DNA from 3 places in the Monashia sp. HAY1-5C genome. Region 1 is predicted to be linked to each of the others. Evidence: riboswitches for the same ligand, from Rfam matches in the RefSeq annotation. Region 1 holds a riboswitch; each other region holds the start of a gene.
The links. A riboswitch is a leader RNA that binds a small molecule or an ion and turns the genes downstream of it on or off. The one in region 1 is predicted to bind S-adenosylmethionine.
Positions count from the first base shown of each region.

Region 2: it holds a riboswitch for S-adenosylmethionine, as region 1 does, so the genes downstream of both, metX (homoserine O-acetyltransferase MetX) here and ACR9ZK_RS04880 (bifunctional o-acetylhomoserine/o-acetylserine sulfhydrylase) in region 1, are expected to answer to the same signal.
Region 3: it holds a riboswitch for S-adenosylmethionine, as region 1 does, so the genes downstream of both, ACR9ZK_RS11170 (aminotransferase class V-fold PLP-dependent enzyme) here and ACR9ZK_RS04880 (bifunctional o-acetylhomoserine/o-acetylserine sulfhydrylase) in region 1, are expected to answer to the same signal.

Region 1 covers NZ_JBPGXG010000019.1:10,227-16,593, forward strand. The annotation lists gene ACR9ZK_RS04860 (CDP-glycerol glycerophosphotransferase family protein) at 1-968, opposite strand, end outside; gene ACR9ZK_RS04865 (glycosyltransferase family 2 protein) at 1,008-1,988, opposite strand; gene ACR9ZK_RS04870 (MarR family winged helix-turn-helix transcriptional regulator) at 2,485-2,967, shown strand; gene ACR9ZK_RS04875 (acyl-CoA dehydrogenase family protein) at 2,981-4,147, opposite strand; SAM riboswitch class IV at 4,352-4,470, shown strand; gene ACR9ZK_RS04880 (bifunctional o-acetylhomoserine/o-acetylserine sulfhydrylase) at 4,526-5,872, shown strand; gene ACR9ZK_RS04885 (LD-carboxypeptidase) at 5,927-6,367, shown strand, end outside.
Region 2 covers NZ_JBPGXG010000003.1:52,636-59,002, forward strand. The annotation lists gene ACR9ZK_RS00990 (universal stress protein) at 214-612, opposite strand; gene metX (homoserine O-acetyltransferase MetX) at 737-1,972, opposite strand; SAM riboswitch class IV at 1,990-2,104, opposite strand; gene ACR9ZK_RS01000 (DUF4192 domain-containing protein) at 2,178-3,365, opposite strand; gene ACR9ZK_RS01005 (YkvA family protein) at 3,467-4,216, opposite strand; gene ACR9ZK_RS01010 (EcsC family protein) at 4,353-5,075, opposite strand; gene ACR9ZK_RS01015 (MalY/PatB family protein) at 5,312-6,367, shown strand, end outside.
Region 3 covers NZ_JBPGXG010000062.1:1,939-8,305, reverse strand. The annotation lists gene ACR9ZK_RS11180 (ion channel) at 1-548, opposite strand, end outside; gene ACR9ZK_RS11175 (FtsK/SpoIIIE family DNA translocase) at 682-3,585, opposite strand; SAM riboswitch class IV at 3,751-3,874, shown strand; gene ACR9ZK_RS11170 (aminotransferase class V-fold PLP-dependent enzyme) at 3,914-5,302, shown strand; gene ACR9ZK_RS11165 (endonuclease/exonuclease/phosphatase family protein) at 5,484-6,367, opposite strand, start outside.

The DNA.
Region 1 (6,367 bases):
CGCGTCAGGACGAGCGGCTTGCCGGTGGCGAGCCAGTCGAGGGCTACCGCCGACACGTCGGTGATGCAGGCGTCGAGGGCGGCCAGGTGCCAGCCGAACGCCGTGTGGGTGTCGACGAGGTGGTGGGCGGTGGGGTCCGCGGCGTTGGCCTGCTCGACGAGGGCCGAGAGCCGGGCGGACGCCGCCCCGTAGGAGCGCTGGAAGGCGCCGGAGCGCGGGTGCGGCCGGTAGACGACGCGGAAGCGCGCGTCGGCGAGCAGCGCGGTGAGGATCGCCTCGCCGTGGGTGTCGATGGAGCCGTAGGCCATGCTCGGGCGGTCGCCCTCCCACGTCGGCGCGTAGAGCACGGTGGTGCGCCCGTCGGCCGGCAGGTGCGGGGACGGATAGGTGGTGTCGTTCTGGGGGCGGCCGATCTCGACGGCGCGTGCGGCCACGTCGAACTCGACCAGGGCTCCGGTGAGCCGCTCGGCAGCCGCCTGGCCCGCGATGAAGACGCGGTCGTAGGCCTTGAGCTGGTTGCTCGCCATGTAGGACTTGTCGCTCTCGCCGTGGCTGACGAAGACGTGCGCCGGCGTCGCGAAGCGCAGCATCTGGAAGTTGCGGACGTTCTGGTTGACGTAGAGGACCAGGCCGATCTCGTGCCCGGCCATGAACGCCTCGATGTCGGTGACCCGCGGGGCGTGCAGGACCGGGAGGGGACACTCGTCGAGGAGCAGGATGGTCGTCTCGGGCATCCGCGAGATGACGACGACCGGCTCGGTGCGCGCCAGCTCCTGCAGCGGCGCGTACCACTGGCGGATCTGGTAGAGGTTGACCGGCTCGTCGGAGAAGTACACGGCGCAGCGGAACGGGGCCTCGCTGCCCGGCTGCAGCCCCTCACGGGCGAGGCGGCGCGCAAGGCGTCGCTTGGCGAGCTGTCGCCGGACGGCGTCCCGGACGAGAGTGGCCGCCTGCTTGGCGTTGTCCATCGGTGTCGGTGTCCTTCGTGGCAGCGGTGTCGGGCGGGTTCAGCGCGTCAGGCGCCGCGGGCTCGTGAGGAACCCTATGCCCCACGCCCAGTGCATCGTCGCGAGCACGACCGGCAGGCTCGCCCGCGTGCGGGCCGACTCGCCGCCGGAGATGGCGAGGCCGCCCGCGGTGACGCCGGCGACGTAGGCGGCGGGCACGGCCCAGGCCGGGTGCCAGAATAAGCCGAGGACGGTTGCGACCGTCGTGACCCCGACCATCGTCGGCGGCGCGAGGTAGCGCGGGTTGATGGTGCCCTCGTGGTAGCGGGCGACGACACGGCGCCAGCGTCCGTAGTGGAAGTACTGCCTCGCGAGGGCGCTCACGGACGCCCGCGGCCGGTAGGTGACCTTGAGCTCGGGGGTGAACCACACCCGTCCGCCGGTCTCGCGGATGCGGTGGTTCATCTCCCAGTCCTGCGCCCGGGAGAAGTGCGGGTCGTAGCCGCCGACGCGCTCGAGCGCCTCGCGGCGGAAGACACCGAGGTACACGGTGTCGGCCTCGCCGGCCTCGCCGCCGGTGTGGAAGCGGGACGCACCGACGCCGAGGGGGCTGCGCATCGCGCACGCGACCGCGCGCTCGAAGTCCGTGGTGCCGCGCGCGTCCATGACGCCGCCGACGTTGTCGGCGCCGACCCGGTGCAGCTCGCGGACGGCGCGCGAGACGTAGTCGTCGGGGATCTCGGCGTGCCCGTCGACGCGCACGATCACCGCGCCGGTCGACGCACCGATCGCGGCGTTGAGGCCGTCCGGGGTGCGCCCGCTCGGGTTGCGCACGAGACGGACCCGCGGGTCCTCCGCGGCCAGCGCCTCGGCGACCGCGTCCGTGCCGTCGGTCGACGGGCCGAGTGCGAGGACGACCTCGATGGGGCCGGCGTAGTCCTGGGTGAGGATCATCGCGACGGCGTCGCGCAGGTGCCGCTCCTCGTTGAGCAGCGGCATGATGACGCTGACCGGCGGGGTCAGCTGCGTCGACGCGTCCACGCTGGTGTTCCTCGTCCTCTGCTCGTCGTCCCGGGGCCCGGTCGCGGGTCCCGTGTACCGCCCGCTGCCCGGGGCGCGAGCGGCGACCAGCCTACTGGAGGGTCGGGAGTCGACCGCGGGGCGCCCGAGCCACGAGGACGCGCCGGCCGCCGGGCCTCCCGGGCCCACCACGACCCGACCGGGCCCGGTGCCGCCGCGGGAGCGGGCCTTCGCACTCGAGCGTGCTCGCGGCGCTCGCGGGGAGTGGGGCGCCGCCTCCGGGGAGGGGCGGCGGCGCCCGCCACTCGGACCCCCGGTGACGACGCAGCGCCGCGGACACGGGCACGCTGTTTGACCTCGTGTCCAAGGGCGTCGCAGCCGCGAACGGCCGCGCCGCCCCCGGCGGTGCACGACCACCATACGGCCGGGTCGCGCGATCATCAAGCAGTTCGACCATCGCGTCACGTGGCGGTCGGCCTGCTCCGCCGCCGATCCGCGACTCGGTAGGTTTGGGACCATGACCCCCACCCGTGCCGCCGACCGGGCTGCGGCGACCGCCGCCCTGCGCGAGCTCATCCTCGCCGGCGAGCGCTACCGCCTCGCCGCGGCCGAGCACCTCGACCTCACCGTCAACGAGAGCCGCGCCATCAGCTACCTGCTGGCCCGCGGGTCGATGGGCCAGACCGAGCTGTCCCAGGCCCTGGGACTCACGACGAGCTCGACGACCACGCTCGTCGACCGGCTCGAACGCCGCCACCTCGTCGAGCGGGTGGCCGACCCGGCCGACCGGCGTCGGAGCACGGTGCGCATCCCCGAGGCCGACCTACGCCGGCTCGGGCAGGTGCACGACTGGGTGCCGCACACCTTCGACACGCTCGACCCGGCGAGCCTGCCGCATGTCACGGAGGTCCTCACGACCATCACCGAGGCGCTGCGGGGCGTCGCGGCCGACATCCACGCCTCCAGCTCGAGCACCCGCGGGAACCGGCGCCGGCACTGAGCCTCGTCGCCGGTCAGCCCTTGAGCAGCTGGCGTGCCATGACGATGCGCTGGACCTGGTTGGTGCCCTCGTAGATCTGGGTGATCTTGGCGTCGCGCATCATCCGCTCGAGCGGGAAGTCCTGGGTGTAGCCGGCTCCCCCGAGCAGCTGCACGGCGTCGGTCGTCACCTTCATCGCGACGTCCGACGCGTAGCACTTGGCCGCTGCCCCGAAGAACGAGAGGTCCTTGTCACCGCGTTCGGACTTGGCCGCCGCGACGTAGACCATCTGGCGCGCGGCCTCGAGCTCCATCGCCATGTCGGCCAGCATGAACTGGATCCCCTGGAAGTCGGCGATGTGCTTGCCGAACTGCTTGCGGTCCTTGACGTAGGCCAGCGCGACGTCGAGCGCCCCCTGGGCGATGCCGACGGCCTGCGCGCCGATGGTGACGCGCGTGTGGTCGAGGGTGCGCAGCGCGATCTTGAGGCCGTCACCGACCTGGCCGACGACGCGGTCACCGGGGATCCGGACGTCGTCGAAGTGCAGCTCGCGGGTCGGGCTGCCCTTGATGCCGAGCTTGCGCTCCTTCTCGCCGAAGGTGAACCCCGGGTCGGACTTCTCGACGACGAAGGCCGTGACGTTGCCACCCCGGGGACCGTCGGGGTCGGTGACGGCGAGGACCGTGTAGTACTCGGACACACCGGCATTCGTGATCCACGACTTCTGGCCGTTGAGCACCCAGCCGTCGCCGTCCTGCCGGGCGCGGCACTTCATGGACGCCGTGTCCGAGCCGGCCTCGCGCTCGGAGAGCCCGTACGAGAACGTCGTCCGGCCCTGGGCCAGGGGCGGGAGGTAGCGTCCCTTGAGCTCGTCGCTTCCGTCGAGGATGAGCGGGAGTGAGCCGAGCTTGTTGACGGCGGGGATGAGCGAGGCGGACGCGTCGACGCGGGCGACCTCCTCGATGACGATGCACGTCGCGAGCGCGTCGGCGCCGACGCCGTCGTACTCCTCCGGCACGTGGGGGGCGAAGAAGTCCGAGGCCACGAGGGCGTCGTGCGCCTCCTGCGGGTAGCGGGCCTCCGCGTCGACCGCCGCCGCGAAGGGCGCGATCTTGTCCTCGGCCACGGCGCGTACGGCCTCCCGCAGCGCCTCATGGTCCTCGCTGGTGCGGTACAGGTCGAAGTCGGCGTTCGTGCTCACGGCCCGATCCTACTCACGGGTTCGGATTAGTAGGACGTCCTCGTGATCGACGCCACGAGTACCGCGCCACGGCGCACTTATCCGACGCGGAAGCGGCCCCGACGCCGCCAGTACCGCGCCACGGCGCGGCTTCCGCGTGAGGTGGCCGCCACCCCTCGGACACCGGCTCCCACTCCTCGGACGCCGCTGTCTACACTGCGGGCAGGTCATGAGCGCCAGCGCCAAGCCCCGGCTCGCTGGCCGGCAACCCTCCCAACCGCGGCGGGGTGCCCCGGGTGAGGACCTGGCCCGACGTCGACAACCGGCGCGGGCAAGCGCGGAGACCCTCTCCCCGCACCGAGCCGTCGGTGCGCCGGGCCGTCGGGACGACGACCGGTCATCGACCCGAACCAGGAAGAGCAGACCACGATGACCGAGCCGAACTGGTCCTTCGAGACCAAGCAGATCCATGCCGGACAGAGCGCCGACAGTGCGACCGGTGCGCGCGCCCTGCCGATCTACCAGACGACGAGCTACGTCTTCGACGACACCGACCACGCGGCGAACCTGTTCGGGCTCAAGGAGTTCGGCAACATCTACACGCGGATCATGAACCCGACGACGGATGTCGTGGAGCAACGCATCGCCGCACTCGAGGGCGGTGTCGGGGCCCTCCTCGTCGCCTCGGGACAGTCGGCCACCACCCTGGCCCTGCTCAACATCGCCGAGGCCGGTGACCACATCGTCGCCTCGCCGAGCCTCTACGGCGGCACCGTCAACCTGCTGAGGTTCACCTTCCGCAAGCTCGGCATCGAGGTGAGCTTCGTCGAGGACCCCAGCTCGGTCGACGCGTGGCGTGCCGCCGTGCGGCCGAACACGAAGGCGTTCTTCGGCGAGACGATCGCCAACCCGAAGGCCGAGGTGCTCGACATCGAGGCGGTCGCGGCGGTCGCGCACGAGCACGGCGTCCCCCTCGTCGTGGACAACACCATCGCGACCCCGTACGTCATCCGCCCGATCGAGTGGGGCGCCGACGTCGTCGTCCACTCCGCGACGAAGTACCTCGGCGGTCACGGCACGTCCATCGCCGGCGTCATCGTCGACGCGGGCCGGTTCGACTACGGCGCCGACCCGGAGCGGTTCCCGAACTACAACACCCCCGAGGAGAGCTACCACGGCCTCGTCTTCGCCCGGGACCTCGGCGTCGGCAGCCCGCTCGGGGCCAACCTCGCCTACATCCTCAAGGCGCGTGTGCAGCTGCTGCGGGACCTCGGGCCGGCCGCGGCACCGTTCAACGCGTTCCTCATCGCCCAGGGCCTCGAGACGCTGTCGCTGCGCATCGAGCGCCACCTCGCGAACGCCACCAGGGTCGCTGCCTACCTGCAGGGTCACCCCCAGGTGGAGCGGGTCGTGTGGGCGTCGCTGCCGGACAGCCCCTCCCACGCCACGGCGCAGAAGTACGCGCCCCGTGGCGCGGGCGCGGTGCTCTCGTTCGAGATCGCCGGTGGTCTCGATGCCGGCAAGAGGTTCGTCGAGGCGCTGACCCTGCACAGCCACGTCGCGAACATCGGCGACGTGCGGTCCCTGGTCATCCACCCCGCCTCGACGACCCATTCGCAGGGCCCCGAGGAGGACCGCCTCGCGGCGGGCGTCACGCCGGGTCTCGTTCGCCTCGCCGTGGGCATCGAGCACATCGACGACATCCTCGCCGACCTCGAGCAGGGTTTCGCGGCCGCGAAGCCCTGAGCACCGGCGGAAGCCGGGGTGTGGCGGGTCGGCACGGCTGGCAGCATGTCGGCCATGCCGATCCGCTACCCCGCTCCCCTGCGTCCCGGCGACCGGGTCGGTGTCACCTCGCCGAGCTCGGGCGTCCAGGACCGCCTGTGGGGTCGGTTCACCCATGCCGTCCGGTGCCTGCGCGACCGCGGGTTCGACGTGGTGGTGGGCGAGCTCAACCACGCACCGAGTCACGTCAGCGGGCCGCGTGAGGCACGCGCGGCCGAGCTCATGTCGATGCTCACCGACCCCACGATCAGGGCCGTGGTGCCGCCCTGGGGTGGTGAGACCGGCATCGACCTGCTCGACCTGCTCGACCTGGACGCCGTCTCGTCCGCCGAGCCGACGTGGTGCGTCGGCTTCTCCGACACCTCGACGTGGCTGACCCCGCTCACCCTCACCACCGGCCTGGCCACGATCCACGGGCAGAACCTCATGGACACCCCGTACGTCCTGCCCGACGGC
Region 2 (6,367 bases), on a different contig from region 1:
GGGCATGCCACATCACAACGAGCGAGAACGGGGGTTCGTGCCGGACGAGCGTGGCCTGTCGGAGTCGGGTCCCCTCGGACGATCTCGCTGTGTGCCTCTTGCGATCCGGTACTCGGACATTATAAAACGCGCAACGGCGTGCGAGCGAACGGATCGGGCCGCGCGGTGGTGCCGACCCGGTGTGACACGACCCCGCCGGCGGGCGGGGCGGGCTCAGCCGGCCTTGACGGCGAGCACCGGGCAGGACGCGTCGAGCAGGATGCGCTGGGCGTTGGAGCCGAGGATGAGCTTGCCGACGGGGCTGCGGCGACGCAGTCCGATGACGATGAAGTCGGCGTTCTCCGCCTCCGCGACGCTGATGAGGTCCTCGGCCGGGTCGTTGCCCCGTACCAGCTGGCGCACCTCGTGCTCCAGGCCCTTGTCCTCGAGCACGGTCGTGACCCGCTCGAGCTCGGCCTCGAACGCACTGGCCTCGTCGGCGTCGAAGTCCTTCCCACCCCGGTGGGAGCTGATGACGACGAGCTTGGTCCCCCTGAGGACGCACTCCTCGGCGGCTCGCTTGAGCGCCGCGCGTCCCTCCTTGGTGGCGACGTATCCGACGACGATGGCCACTTCGCGGACCTCCTTGTACGGCAACAACCGGGTGGTCGCACCGTACCCGAAAAGGTGGCCGCGGGCACCGGCACGCGCGCTCGGACGGATCGCGTTGCGCGCCGGGCCTGCCGAGGCGTCGGGGTCAGCGCGGACGCGCGAGGGCCTCGCGGACCACCGAGCCGACCTGCTCCTCCTCGATGAGGAAGCCGTCGTGTCCGTAGGCGGAGGTGATCGAGACGCGCGTCGAGACGGGGAGAGCCGCATGCAGCTCGTCCGACAGCCGCGGGGGGTACAGCCGGTCGGTGTCGACGGACACCACGGTGCAGTCGGCCGTGACGCGGGCCAGCGCCGCCTCGATGCCGCCGCGGTCGCGGCCGACGTCGTGGGAGTTCATCGCCTCGGTGAGCACGACGTAGGAGTTCGCGTCGAAACGGCGAGCGAGCTTGCCGGCGTGGTGGTCCAGGTAGGACTCGACGGCGAAACGCCCTCTGCCGGCGGCGCGTTCGCTGAGGCTGAACGGGTCCTCGCCGAGCTGGGCCTGACGGCCGAACCGGTCGTCGAGCTCGGTCTCGGTGCGGTAGGTCACGTGCGCGATGCGCCGGGCGAGGCCCAGGCCGGTGTCGGGACGCTGGTCCGTGTCGTAGTAGTCGCCGCCGGCGTAGTGGGGGTCGCTGCGGATGGCGAGCAGCTGCGGCTGGCACCAGGCGATCTGCTCGGCCGTGGCGTAGGGCGTGGAGGCGAGCACGACACAGCGGTCGACGTCGTCGGGGTGGCTGACGGCCCACTCGAGGGCGCGCATGCCGCCCATCGAACCTCCGACGACCGCGGCAAGCCGCGTGATGCCGAGCTCGGTCAGCAGCGCCCGCTCGGCGGCGACCTGGTCGCGCACGGTCACGTACGGGAAGCGGCTGCCCCAGGGGCGCCCGTCGGGGGCGGGGCTCGCCGGCCCGGTCGAGCCCTGGCAGCCGCCGAGGACGTTGGCGGCGACGACGAACCAGTCCTCGGGGTCCACGGCCTGCCCGGGGCCGATGAGGCTGTTCCACCAGCCGGGCGACGGGTGGCCCTCGCCCGCCTCACCGACGACGTGGCTGTCGCCGGTGAGGGCGTGCTCGACGAGGACGACGTTGTCGCGGGCCTCGTTGAGCCGGCCCCACGTCTCGTAGGCGATCCGGACCTCGGGAAGGACGCCCCCGCGCTCGAGCTCGAGGTCACCGACGTCGACGAATTGCCGCCTGCCGACGGGGTCCCCCTCGCGCCAGACGCCGTCGCCGCGTCGGTCGGCCGAGACGTCGGGACGAACGGGCTGCGAGCCGTCGACACCCTGCTGGCGTCGGGCCGGACGGCGCGTGACCTGGCCGGACCGGTGGGTCACAGTCATTCTGGCTGCTCCTCGGGTGTGCGCGCTTGCCGCAGTCCCGTGCCGGTGCGGCCTGGTCCTCACCCGGGGCACCCCACCGCGAAGGAGGGTTGCCGGCCAGCGAGCCGGGGCTTGGCGCTGGCGCTCATGACCTGCCACCACCATACGCGACCGCGTCTCGAGGCGTGGCCCTCGGGTCCACGGGCTGGACGGCCTGGAGGGCAGTTCAGGCGCAGCTGCGGGGACGCAGGCCCCGGTCGAGGGACTGCCGCACGAGCTGTGCCAGCCGGTACCGCGGGTCGACCTCGAGGGCACGGTCCACGGCGACGGAGGCGTGGGCGCCGTCGCCGAGCCACCAGGCGTACGCGGCCACCACCGCCAGGACCGGTGCCGCACACGCGGCGGGGGTCGCCCGGCACAGCTCTTCGAGGCGCGCCAGGCGCACTCGCTCGGTCACCGCGCGGTCCCACCCGCCGCTCCCCTCCAGCATCTCGTCGATGTCCTCCTCGATGTCCTCGTCGATGTCCTGCTCGATGTCCTCCTCGATCTCCCCGTCCACGACCTCCCTCACGTCCCGCAGCATGCTCTCGTGGGAGGACGTGTCGGCCTCGAGTGCGCGGCGCAACCGGCTGACGAGGTCGCGCGGGCAGGCCTCCAGGGAGAGGGTCCCGGGGCACAGCCACGCGACGAGCAGGTCGCGCAGGCGGACGTCGACGAGCGGGCCGAGCAGCGCGGCCAGCGTCGTCGGCGTCGGCTCGGTGCCGAGCCCGCGGCGCACGAGGCGGACCCACGCCCCCAGTGCCTCGTCGACGAGGGCAGCGCGCGCCCGGCGGTCGGCAACGCCGGTGCCGACATCCGAGGGGGCGTACCGCTCGGCCCACGCCTCGACCGCGGCGAGCCGGTCGTCGTGACGCGGGTCCTGCGTCGGCAGGGGCTCGACGAGCGCTGCGAGCTGCTGGCGCGTGCCCAGCACGACGGTGCCCAGGGCGACGTACTCGGCGACGGCCGGGACGTCGGCCACGTCCGGCAGGGCTCGCCCGGGCGGTGGGCAGCAGGCGCAGTCGAGCCCGAACCAGCGGCCCTCGCGCACGACGAGCCGGTCGCCCACCGGGACGAGCTCAGCCTCGAGCGCGTCGCCCAGGGCGGTGAGCAACGGTGCGGGATCCTCGTCGGCGGCGCCGCCGGCGAACCCGACGAGGACGACGCGGCTCGGCCGCTCGCGCACCAGGGCGGGCAGGACCTGCGCAGCCGCCGCGGCGGCGTCGGGTGGGGCGACGAGGTCCAGCCGGGCCACGAGCCCGAGGCGCCGGCCGTGGAAGCAGGCCACGACGACACTGCGCTCGGGCCTGAAACCGAGGTGGTAGGGCAGGACCGTCAGCAGGTCGGCCGGTCCGGACAGGGAGATCTTCGGCATGCCCGAAGGCTGCCCCCGGCCGGCGCGGAGCGGCACTCCCCCGCCGGCCGCCTGTGGACCGCGCCGCCAGGCGCGGAGGGGGTGTGGACGACGGTGCTGCGTCAGCGCTCGAGGCGCTTGCGGACCGACTCGAGCACGTAGTCGGTGGCCGCCTGGCGGACCCCCTCGGGCAGGCGTACCCCCTCGGATCGACCCGGGCCGGTCGAGCGCGGGTCGGCCGCCGGGCGCTGCGCTCCGAGGCCACCTGCGGTCGGTGCCCCCGAGGCGCCTGTCGAGCCGGTCAGCCGCCCGACGACACGGCCCGGTGCCGCAGCCCCGGTCACGTCACGGTCGCGGCGTCGACCGTCGGCGACCTGGCCGGCCCAGAGCCGGGCCTGCGCGTCGGCAGGCGTCCCCAGCGCGGTCCCCACGCGGTCGTCCGGTGCGGTCGGGGACGCCGACGCGTGCCCGGGCTGCTCGGTGCGGGTCCGCGGCGTCCGCTGGGCAACACCCGGGCGTGACGTCCCGGGCCGGTGCAGCCCCTGGCCGATCTCCCAGGCGATGAAGCGGTCGGTCTCCTCGAGGAAGGCCTTGACGACCCAGGTGAGCACCACGGCGTCGTCGGCCACCCCGATGACCGGCAGGATGGCCTCCGGCACGAGGTCCAGCGGTGACGCCACGTAGGCGACCGCCGCCGCGACGAGCGCGAGCCTGCCCAGCGACGTGCCGGCGTACGTGCGGTCGAGCGTGGCCCGCACGAGCCGCGGCACCGCCTGCACGCGCTCGCCGAGCCGGGGCGCGCCCGGGCGGGTCGAGGCGCGCACGACGGACGCGACGGTCGCGGCGAGCTTGAGCCGAGAGGCGGTCTTCATGCCGGCCCCAACGAGCGGCCGGGCAGATGGATTCCCGGGGCCGACGTCGCGTGCGCGGGGACGCCGGCGACGCGTCCGCCGGGATGGAGGACGCGTGCGCGGCCTCGGCCGGGCGTCGGGGCCGTCATCGGTGAGGTCACCGACCGAACGTCGCCACGGGCGGGAACTCCTTGGCGGCCTGCTGGCCGATCCGGCCGAGCATGTACACGTCGACACCGGCGCCGAGGACGCCACCGACGACGGGCACGGCGCGCCCGAGACGGGCGAAGGTGCCCTGACCGATGCGTCCGAGGAGGCGGAAGCCGACGGCCTTGTTGACGACCATGAGCGTCGGCGGGGGCAGACGGTCGAGCGCGAGCATGGACAGCCGGCCCCCCGCCGCGTGGAGGCCGGCCTTCTTCAGCAGGTCGTCGCGGTCGGCGCCGACGAGGGTCAGCAGGATCGCCGAGCGGATCTCGGGCTGGTCGATGTCGTACCCGCGGACCTTCGCGGTCGCGGCGGTCAGGCGCGTGCCGAGCAGGTAGAACTCGAGGAGGTTGGCGGGCAGCGAGACCGGCATCGTGAAGAAGCCGCCGAGGCCCGTGACGAACCCACCTGCGGCGCCGAGCTGCCGGTGGTCGCGAGCGATGATCCGCAGGGCCTGCTCGGCGTCGCCGTGGGCGTCGCGCAGGGCCTTCGCGGCCACCTCGTGGGCGGAGTCGAACGGGCCCTTGCCGTCGATGCCGACGTCGAGGAGCCGCTCGACGAGCCGCGTCGCAGCGCCCGTCAGGCCGCTCTCCGCGGGCAGGGCGGCACGGGCGAGCGCGCCGCCGTCCGCCCCTTCGCCCACCTGCTCGGTCCCTGCGTCCGAGGTCTGCACTGCCCCGCCCCTGTCCCATCCGAACAAGCCCACCGGCCCTCACTCCTCGCACGACGTCGCATCTGCGGCCGCACCCGGCGACCCCTCCCCGCCACCGTATGACGACTCGGCGCCGCGGTGCGCGCCAACGCCGCGGCGATCTGCCACGCCCCCGGACGGACGGCGCACGGTCGGTGGACGGACCCGGACGGACGCGTGGACGCAGCGGCGTGGGCGGCGTCTCGTAGGGTCGACCCATGTCCGGACCGATCCTCGGCGCGTCGCTCGACGACCTGCGCCGCGACCGCACGAGCGTCAAGTGGCGGCGGTACGGGCCCGAGGTCCTGCCGTTGTGGATCGCGGAGATGGACGCCCTGCCCTGTCCCGCCGTCGTCGACGCGGTGAGCGAGGCGATGCGGCGGGGCGACACCGGCTACGCGTGGACCGACGACTACGCCGAGGCCTTCGCCGACCACGCCGAGGCCACGTGGTGCTGGCGGCCCGACCCCGCGACGACCGTCCGGGTCACCGACGTGCTGACCGGGGTCACCCACCTGCTTCGGCTGCTCACCGACCCGGGCGGCCCCGTCGTGCTCACCACACCGGTGTACAACGCCTTCTTCGAGGTGGTCGAGGCCGCCGGACGGCGCGTCGTCGAAGCACCGCTGGGCGAGGGCCACCGGCTCGACCTCGACTCCCTCGCAAGAGCATTCGCCGCGGCGACCGAGGGTGGGGCGCGGGCCGTCCTGCTGCTGTCGAACCCGCACAACCCGACCGGCACCGTGCACACCGCGGACGAGCTCGCGGCGGTGGCCCGGCTCGCCGACGAGCACGGGGTGCGCGTCCTGTCCGATGAGATCCACGGCGCGCTCGTGTACTCCACGAGCACCTTCACGCCGTACCTGGCCGTTCCCGGCACCGAGAACGGCATCGTGGTGTCGTCGGCCTCCAAGGCCTGGAACCTCGCCGGCCTCAAGGCCGCGGTCATCGCCCCGGGGCCGGACGCCGTGGCCGACGTGCGTCGCCTGCACCCGTTCGTGACGTTCGGGGCCAGCCACCTCGGCGTCGTCGCGCACGTCGCGGCGTGGCGCGACGGACGGCAGTGGCTCGCGCGCCTGCTCGACGAGCTCGACGCCAACCGCACGCTGCTCGCCCGGCTCGTGGCCGAGCGCCTGCCGGGCGCCGAGCTCACGGTGCCGGAGGCCACCTACCTGGCCTGGCTCGACCTGCGCGGGCTCGGCCTCGGGGAGCGGCCCGCGACGCGTCTCGTCGACACGGCGCGCGTCGCCCTGTCCGACGGTCCCCTGTTCGGC
Region 3 (6,367 bases), on a different contig from region 1:
CCGGTCTCGCCGTAGATCGTGAACGAGTGCGGCCAGACGATCTGGATCGCCAGGTAGAGGTACGCGAAGCCCCACGCGACGACGGTGAAGGTCGCCCCGGTGGCGTAGAGCTCGTCGCGGGTCACCCAGTTGTCGGCGAACATGTACCGCAGCAGGCCGTAGCCGGTGTACATGTAGAAGAGCGCATGCAGCATGCTGCTCCAGAGGGCGACAGCCTGGTTGTCGGGCCAGATCGCCTCGCCGACCGTCAGGAAGACGACCGGGCCACCGAGGAGCAGGGCCACCCACGTCAGCGCCGGCGTCGCCCGCACCGCGCGCACGGCGAGGAAGAGCACGACGAGGCCGATGAGACCGAAGACCGCGCGCGCCGCCTCCTGGACGTCGCCCGACCGCGTCTCGATGAAGGGATAGGCGAGCAGCGCGGCCAGCTGCGCGAAGAGCAGGAGCGCGCACGGCAGGTCGGACAGCTTGCGGCGGAAGCGGTCCCACCGGTTCGGTGGACCGACGCGACGCGGCGTCGACGGCCAGAGCTCGAGCGAGGCACTCACCTCCCGGAGCCTAGTCGCGACGACGTCCCGACGGCGGCAGGCGGCAGTGGGCAGGCGGCAGGCGCGGTCGGCGGGCTCCAGACGCGTCTCGACGCGTTCCGACGCACCCCGACGCGCCCCGACGCGTCGGCGGTCAGTAGCGCTCGCGACCGCCGCGGTCGGTCAGCTGCCAGGCGTCCTCCGACTCCTCGTCGTCCTCGTCGACGGTCGGCGTCAGCTGACCGGGCGTCCATGCCGCCGTCGGCACGGCCGTCGTCTCCTCCTCCGCCTGACGCCGCTCGCCGCGCTCGGCGACGATCGCGGCCGTGCGCTGTGGGGCGACGTCGTCCGGCAGGCCGGCCGTCAGGTCCGACGTGTCGAGCTCGACCGGCGGCGGGGCGTAGGGCTGGTCGTCCTCCGGGACGAGGTCCTCGTCGTCGACCGCGACGGCAGCGGGCACGTCCTCACCGCGCAGCAGCGCGAGCGTCTGCGGCAGGTCGTCGGGGCGCACGAGCACGTCGCGCGCCTTGGACCCCTCGCTCGGGCCGACGATGCCGCGGGACTCGAGCAGGTCCATGAGCCGGCCGGCCTTGGCGAAGCCAACGCGCAGCTTGCGCTGCAGCATCGAGGTGGACCCGAACTGCGTCGTGATGACGAGCTCGGCAGCCTGGAGCAGGACGTCGAGGTCGTCGCCGATGTCGTCGTCGATCTGCTTCTTGGGCGCCGCGACGGTGACGTCCTCGACGTAGTTCGGCTTGAGCTGGGTCGTGACGAACTTGACGACCTCGTGGATCTCCGACTCGTTGACCCACGCACCCTGCACCCGCATCGGCTTGCTCGCGCCCATCGGCAGGAAGAGGGCGTCGCCCTGGCCGATGAGCTTCTCGGCGCCCGGCTGGTCGAGCACGACGCGCGAGTCCGCGAGCGAGGACGTGGCGAAGGCCATGCGGCTCGGCACGTTGGCCTTGATGAGGCCGGTGACGACGTCGACCGACGGGCGCTGCGTGGCGAGGACGAGGTGGATGCCGGCGGCCCGCGCCAGCTGCGTGATGCGCACGACCGACTCCTCGACGTCGCGCGGGGCGACCATCATGAGGTCGGCGAGCTCGTCGACGACGACGAGCAGGTACGGGTAGGTGGTGATCTGCCGCTCCGAGCCGGGCAGCGGCTTGACCTTGCCGGCGCGGACCGCCTTGTTGAAGTCGTCGACGTGCTTGAACCCGAACGCCGCGAGGTCGTCGTAGCGCTGGTCCATCTCCTTGACGACCCACTGGAGGGCCTCCGCGGCCTTCTTCGGGTTGGTGATGATCGGCGTGATGAGGTGCGGGATGCCTTCGTACGCGGTCAGCTCCACGCGCTTGGGGTCGACGAGGATGAGGCGGACCTCCTCCGGCGTCGAGCGCATGAGGATCGAGGTGATCATCGAGTTGACGAAGCTCGACTTGCCCGAGCCGGTGGCGCCGGCCACGAGCAGGTGGGGCATCTTGGCCAGGTTGGCGATGACGTAGGCGCCCTCGACGTCCTTGCCGACGCCCATGACCATGGGGTGCTCGTTGCTGCGCGCGGTCTGGCTGCGCAGGACGTCGCCGAGCGCGACGTTCTCGCGGTCGGTGTTGGGGATCTCGATGCCGATGGCCGACTTGCCGGGGATCGGGCTGAGGATCCGCACGTCGGCCGAGGCGACGGCGTACGCGATGTTCTTGCTCAGCGCTGTGACGCGCTCGACCTTGGTGCCCGAGCCGAGCTCGACCTCGTAGCGGGTCACCGTCGGGCCGCGGGTGAAGCCGGTGACCGCGGCGTCGATGTCGAACTGCTCGAAGACGTTCGTCAGGGACTCGACGACGGCGTCGTTCGTCTCGCTGCGCGTCTTGTGCGGCGACCCCGGCTTGAGCATCGCCTGGTCGGGCAGGCGGTAGGTGATGTCCCCACCGAGGCTCAGCTGCTCGACGCGCGACGGCATCTCGGACATCGGCGGCGGCACGAGCTCGGCCTTGGGTCCGACCTTGCTCGTGTCGGGGGCCCCGTGGGTCTTCGGGTCCGTGGCGTCGATCACCTTCTCGCCGCTCGGTCGCGGTGCGAGGAGGCCGGGCGCGGTCGGACGTTTCTCGCCCGGGCGCAGCCGCTTGGTGGGGGCGTCGTCGGCCTCCTTCTGCGCCGCCTGGCGGAACGCCTCGTCGCCGTCGCGCTCGGACAGGTCGACGGGCTTGCGGCGGGCCCGCTTGAGCGCGGCCGCCGGGGCGTCGGCCTCCGCCCCGTCCCCGGCGTCGGCCCCGTGGGGATGCGTGCCGCGGTCGATGACGAGCGCCTTGAGCTGGCGCAGGCGGGTCGGGACCATGTTGACCGGCGTCGCCGTGATGACGAGCAGGCCGAAGACGCCGAGGAGCACGAGCAGGACGGTCGCCCCGTAGGTGGAGACGGCCGCGGCGAGCGGGCTCGAGGCGAGGAAGCCGATGATGCCCCCGGCGGCGCGCATGCCGTCGGCCCCGTCGGGCGGGTTGGGGATGCCGTCGGCGAGGTGCGACAGGCCGCACGCGGCGAACGTCAGGGTGATCGTGCCGACGACGATGCGGTTGGTCGCGGCCTCGTCCTGGGGGGCGCGCAGCATCCGCAGGCCGAGGGCCAGCAGCACGAGCGGGACGGCGTACGCGACCCGCCCGAAGGTGCCGGCGAAGACGGCGTGGACGACCTGGCCGAAGGTGCCCGAGACGCCCCACCACTCGCGGGCCGCGACGACGACGGCGAGGGCGATGAGGGCGAAGCCGATGCCGTCGCGCTTGTGCTCGGGCTCGAGGTCGGCCGCGCTGTGCCCGACCCGGCGCACCGCGCCACCGGCCAGGTGCGAGACGCCCATCCACGTGTTGCGCACCGCGTTGAGGGGGAACGGCAGGCCGCCGCCCCGCGTCTTCGTCGGCCCCTTGGACTGGCCCCTGCGGGCAGCGGCCGGCTTGCGCTGTGCGGGACGGGTCGAGCGGGCCGCCGGCGGGCGCGACGACGAGCCCTTCGCGCGCGCGGCCGCCGCGGGGCTCGTTCGCTGGCTGGTGGACGGACGTGTCGCCATGGTCGCACCGTACGCCAGCGTCCCTCTCAACTCACGCGTCACACGCGCACCACGACCGATTCGCCGGACCGTGGCCGCGGGCGCGAGTCGGTGCCGTCTCAGATTCCGACACCGTGGGCCCGCTGGGTGGACACCCGGACAGGCCGGCGCCTATGGTCTTCGCCAGGTCAAGAGTGTCAGCGACAAGCCCCGGCTCGCTGGCCAGCAACCCTCCTCCGCGGTGGGGTGCTCCGGGTGACGACCAGGCCGTCCTCGGCTGGTTTCTCCTCGAGGTCGGCAAGCGCGGACCTGCACCGGGTGGGTCCCTGGACTCGCGAGGAGCACTGCCATGTCGGCCCTTCCCACCACGACGACCCTCTGCGGCGGCGGCCCCGCCCCGGTCGTCCGCACCCGAGCCCTCCGCGTCGTCGCCGAGGGCGAGGCCCTGCCGCGTGTCGTCGGCGCGGACCTGCGCGTGCCCACGACCCGGGGCGAGGTGGCCTACGCCAACCTCGACCACGCGGCGTCGACCCCCGCCCTCCAGACCGTGAAGGACGCCGTCGACCGCGCCCTCGAGACGTACTCGTCGGTGCACCGCGGTGCCGGCTTCGCCTCGCGGCTGACGAGCGCCTGGTACGAGCAGGCGCGTGAGGAGGTGGCCCGGTTCGTCGGCGCCCGCGAGGACGACCAGGTCGTCTTCACCCGCACGACCACCGACTCGTGGTCGGTGCTCGCCCACGCCCTGCCGAGCCGCGCCGTGGTCTTCGTATTCGGCAGCGAGCACCACTCGACGCTGTTGCCCTGGGGTCGTTCGCGCACGGTGCGCCTGCCGATCCCCCAGAGCACCGACGACGCGCTCGACCTGCTCGACGAGGCCCTCGCCGAGCACCCGGGCCGGCACCGCCTCGTGGTGCTGACGGCGGCGTCCAACGTCACCGGTGAGGTGTGGCCGGTGGAGCGCTTCGCCCGTCTCGCCCACGAGCACGGCGCCCGGATCGCCGTCGACGCCGCGCAGCTGTCCGCGCACCGCCGCATCGACCTCGCGGCGTGGGACGCCGACTGGGTGGCCTTCTCCGGCCACAAGACCTACGCCCCCTTCGGTGCCGGCGTGCTCGCCGGGCGTCGTGACTGGCTCGACGCCGGCGCACCCTACCTGCCCGGCGGCGGCGCGACCCGGACGGTCACCGAGACGGCCACGGAGTGGGCCACGGGCCCGGCGCGCCACGAGGGCGGCAGCCCCAACGTCATCGGCGCCATCGCCCTCGCGGCGGCCTGTTCGACGATCGAACGCCACCGCGCCGCCATCGAGGCCCACGAGGAGGCGCTGCTCGAGCGGCTGCGCACCGGCCTCGAGGCGGTCCCGGGCGTCGAGGTGCTCTCGATCTTCGGCGACGACCACGACCGGGTCGGTGTCCTCGCCTTCACGGTGTCCGGCTTCGACCCCTCGCTCGTGTCGCAGGTGCTCTCGGTCGAGCACGGCATCGGTGTGCGCGACGGCAAGTTCTGTGCGCACCTGCTCGTCGACGAGCTGCTCGAGGACCCGTGGGGCGAGCGTCCCCAGACCGCGGTGCGCGCCAGCGTCGGGCTCGGCAGCACGGCCGAGGGCGTGGAGCGTCTCGTCTCGGCGGTGGCCGCGCTCGTGGGCGAAGGGCCGTCGCGGACGTGGACCCGGACGGCCGCCGGGTGGACGGTCGAGGGCACGGATCCCCGCGACGTCGAGGTCGAGCGCCCCTGGTGAACCGGGCCGGGTCTCTCGCCCCCTGACCCCCCGTCACCCCGCAACACACCGAACAGCTGCCAGGTCGGTCCGGGAATACCAGGGACCACCTGGCAGCTGCTCGGTGTGTTTGCGATCCCGCGGCGAGACGGGCGGTGGCGGTCGGGCGGGGTCGGGCGCGGTCGGGCGGTCCGTCGGGGGGTCAGCGCTCGGCGCGCAGGGCGTAGGACGCCCAGACGGCGGCGTGGTCGGTCCGGTTCACCGCGACCTGACCCGCGTCCACGACGGCCAGTCCGCGGCTCAGCTGATGGTCCAGGTCGACGTACGGCGGGATGCGCCGCCCCTCGAACGGCCAGGTGCGCACCCAGCCTCGGCCCGCAGCCGCCTGGGCGTCGGTCAGCCCGGTCGCGAGCCGCCGGAACACCGGGTGGCCCGACGAGGCGTTGAAGTCGCCGGCGAGGACGAGCGGTCGGTCGGTCGGCTGCGCGTGCACCCACGTCGCGAGCGAGACCAGGGCCGCGTGCCAGTCGTCGGTGCGGTCGGGCAACGGCGGCGGCGGGTGCACGGCCCGAAGCCGCACGGTGCCGGCCGGCGTCGTGACGTCGACGTCCGGCTGGAGGCTGTCACCGGCCGGGCTGACGCCGTCGGCACGCTCGCTCAGGGGGTACCTCGAGAGCACGAGCGTCCCGACGACACCATCGCGCGCCCGACCGACGCGTTGCGGGAAGAATGCGCGCGCACCGGCGTCGTCGAGGTCGGTCTCGGACTCCGGCGTCGCCTCGACCAGGACGAGCACGTCGACCGAGTGCAGCCGCACGGCGTCCATCAGCTGACGCGAGTTGGCTTGTCCCTCATGGAGGTTCGCCGACATGACGGTCAGGTCGGTGTCGGCCGTGGCGTGCACGCTCGAGGACCACGCCGGGGCCGCGACGACGAGCCCCACGACCGCGACCGCGACGATCGGCACCGACACGGACCAGCGACGCAGGAGGAGCGCGGCCGCCGCGAGCAGCAGGAGAGCGACGACGGCGAGGGGACCCGCCGTCTGGAGCACGACGACCGGGTAGAACGTCGAGTCCAGCCCGC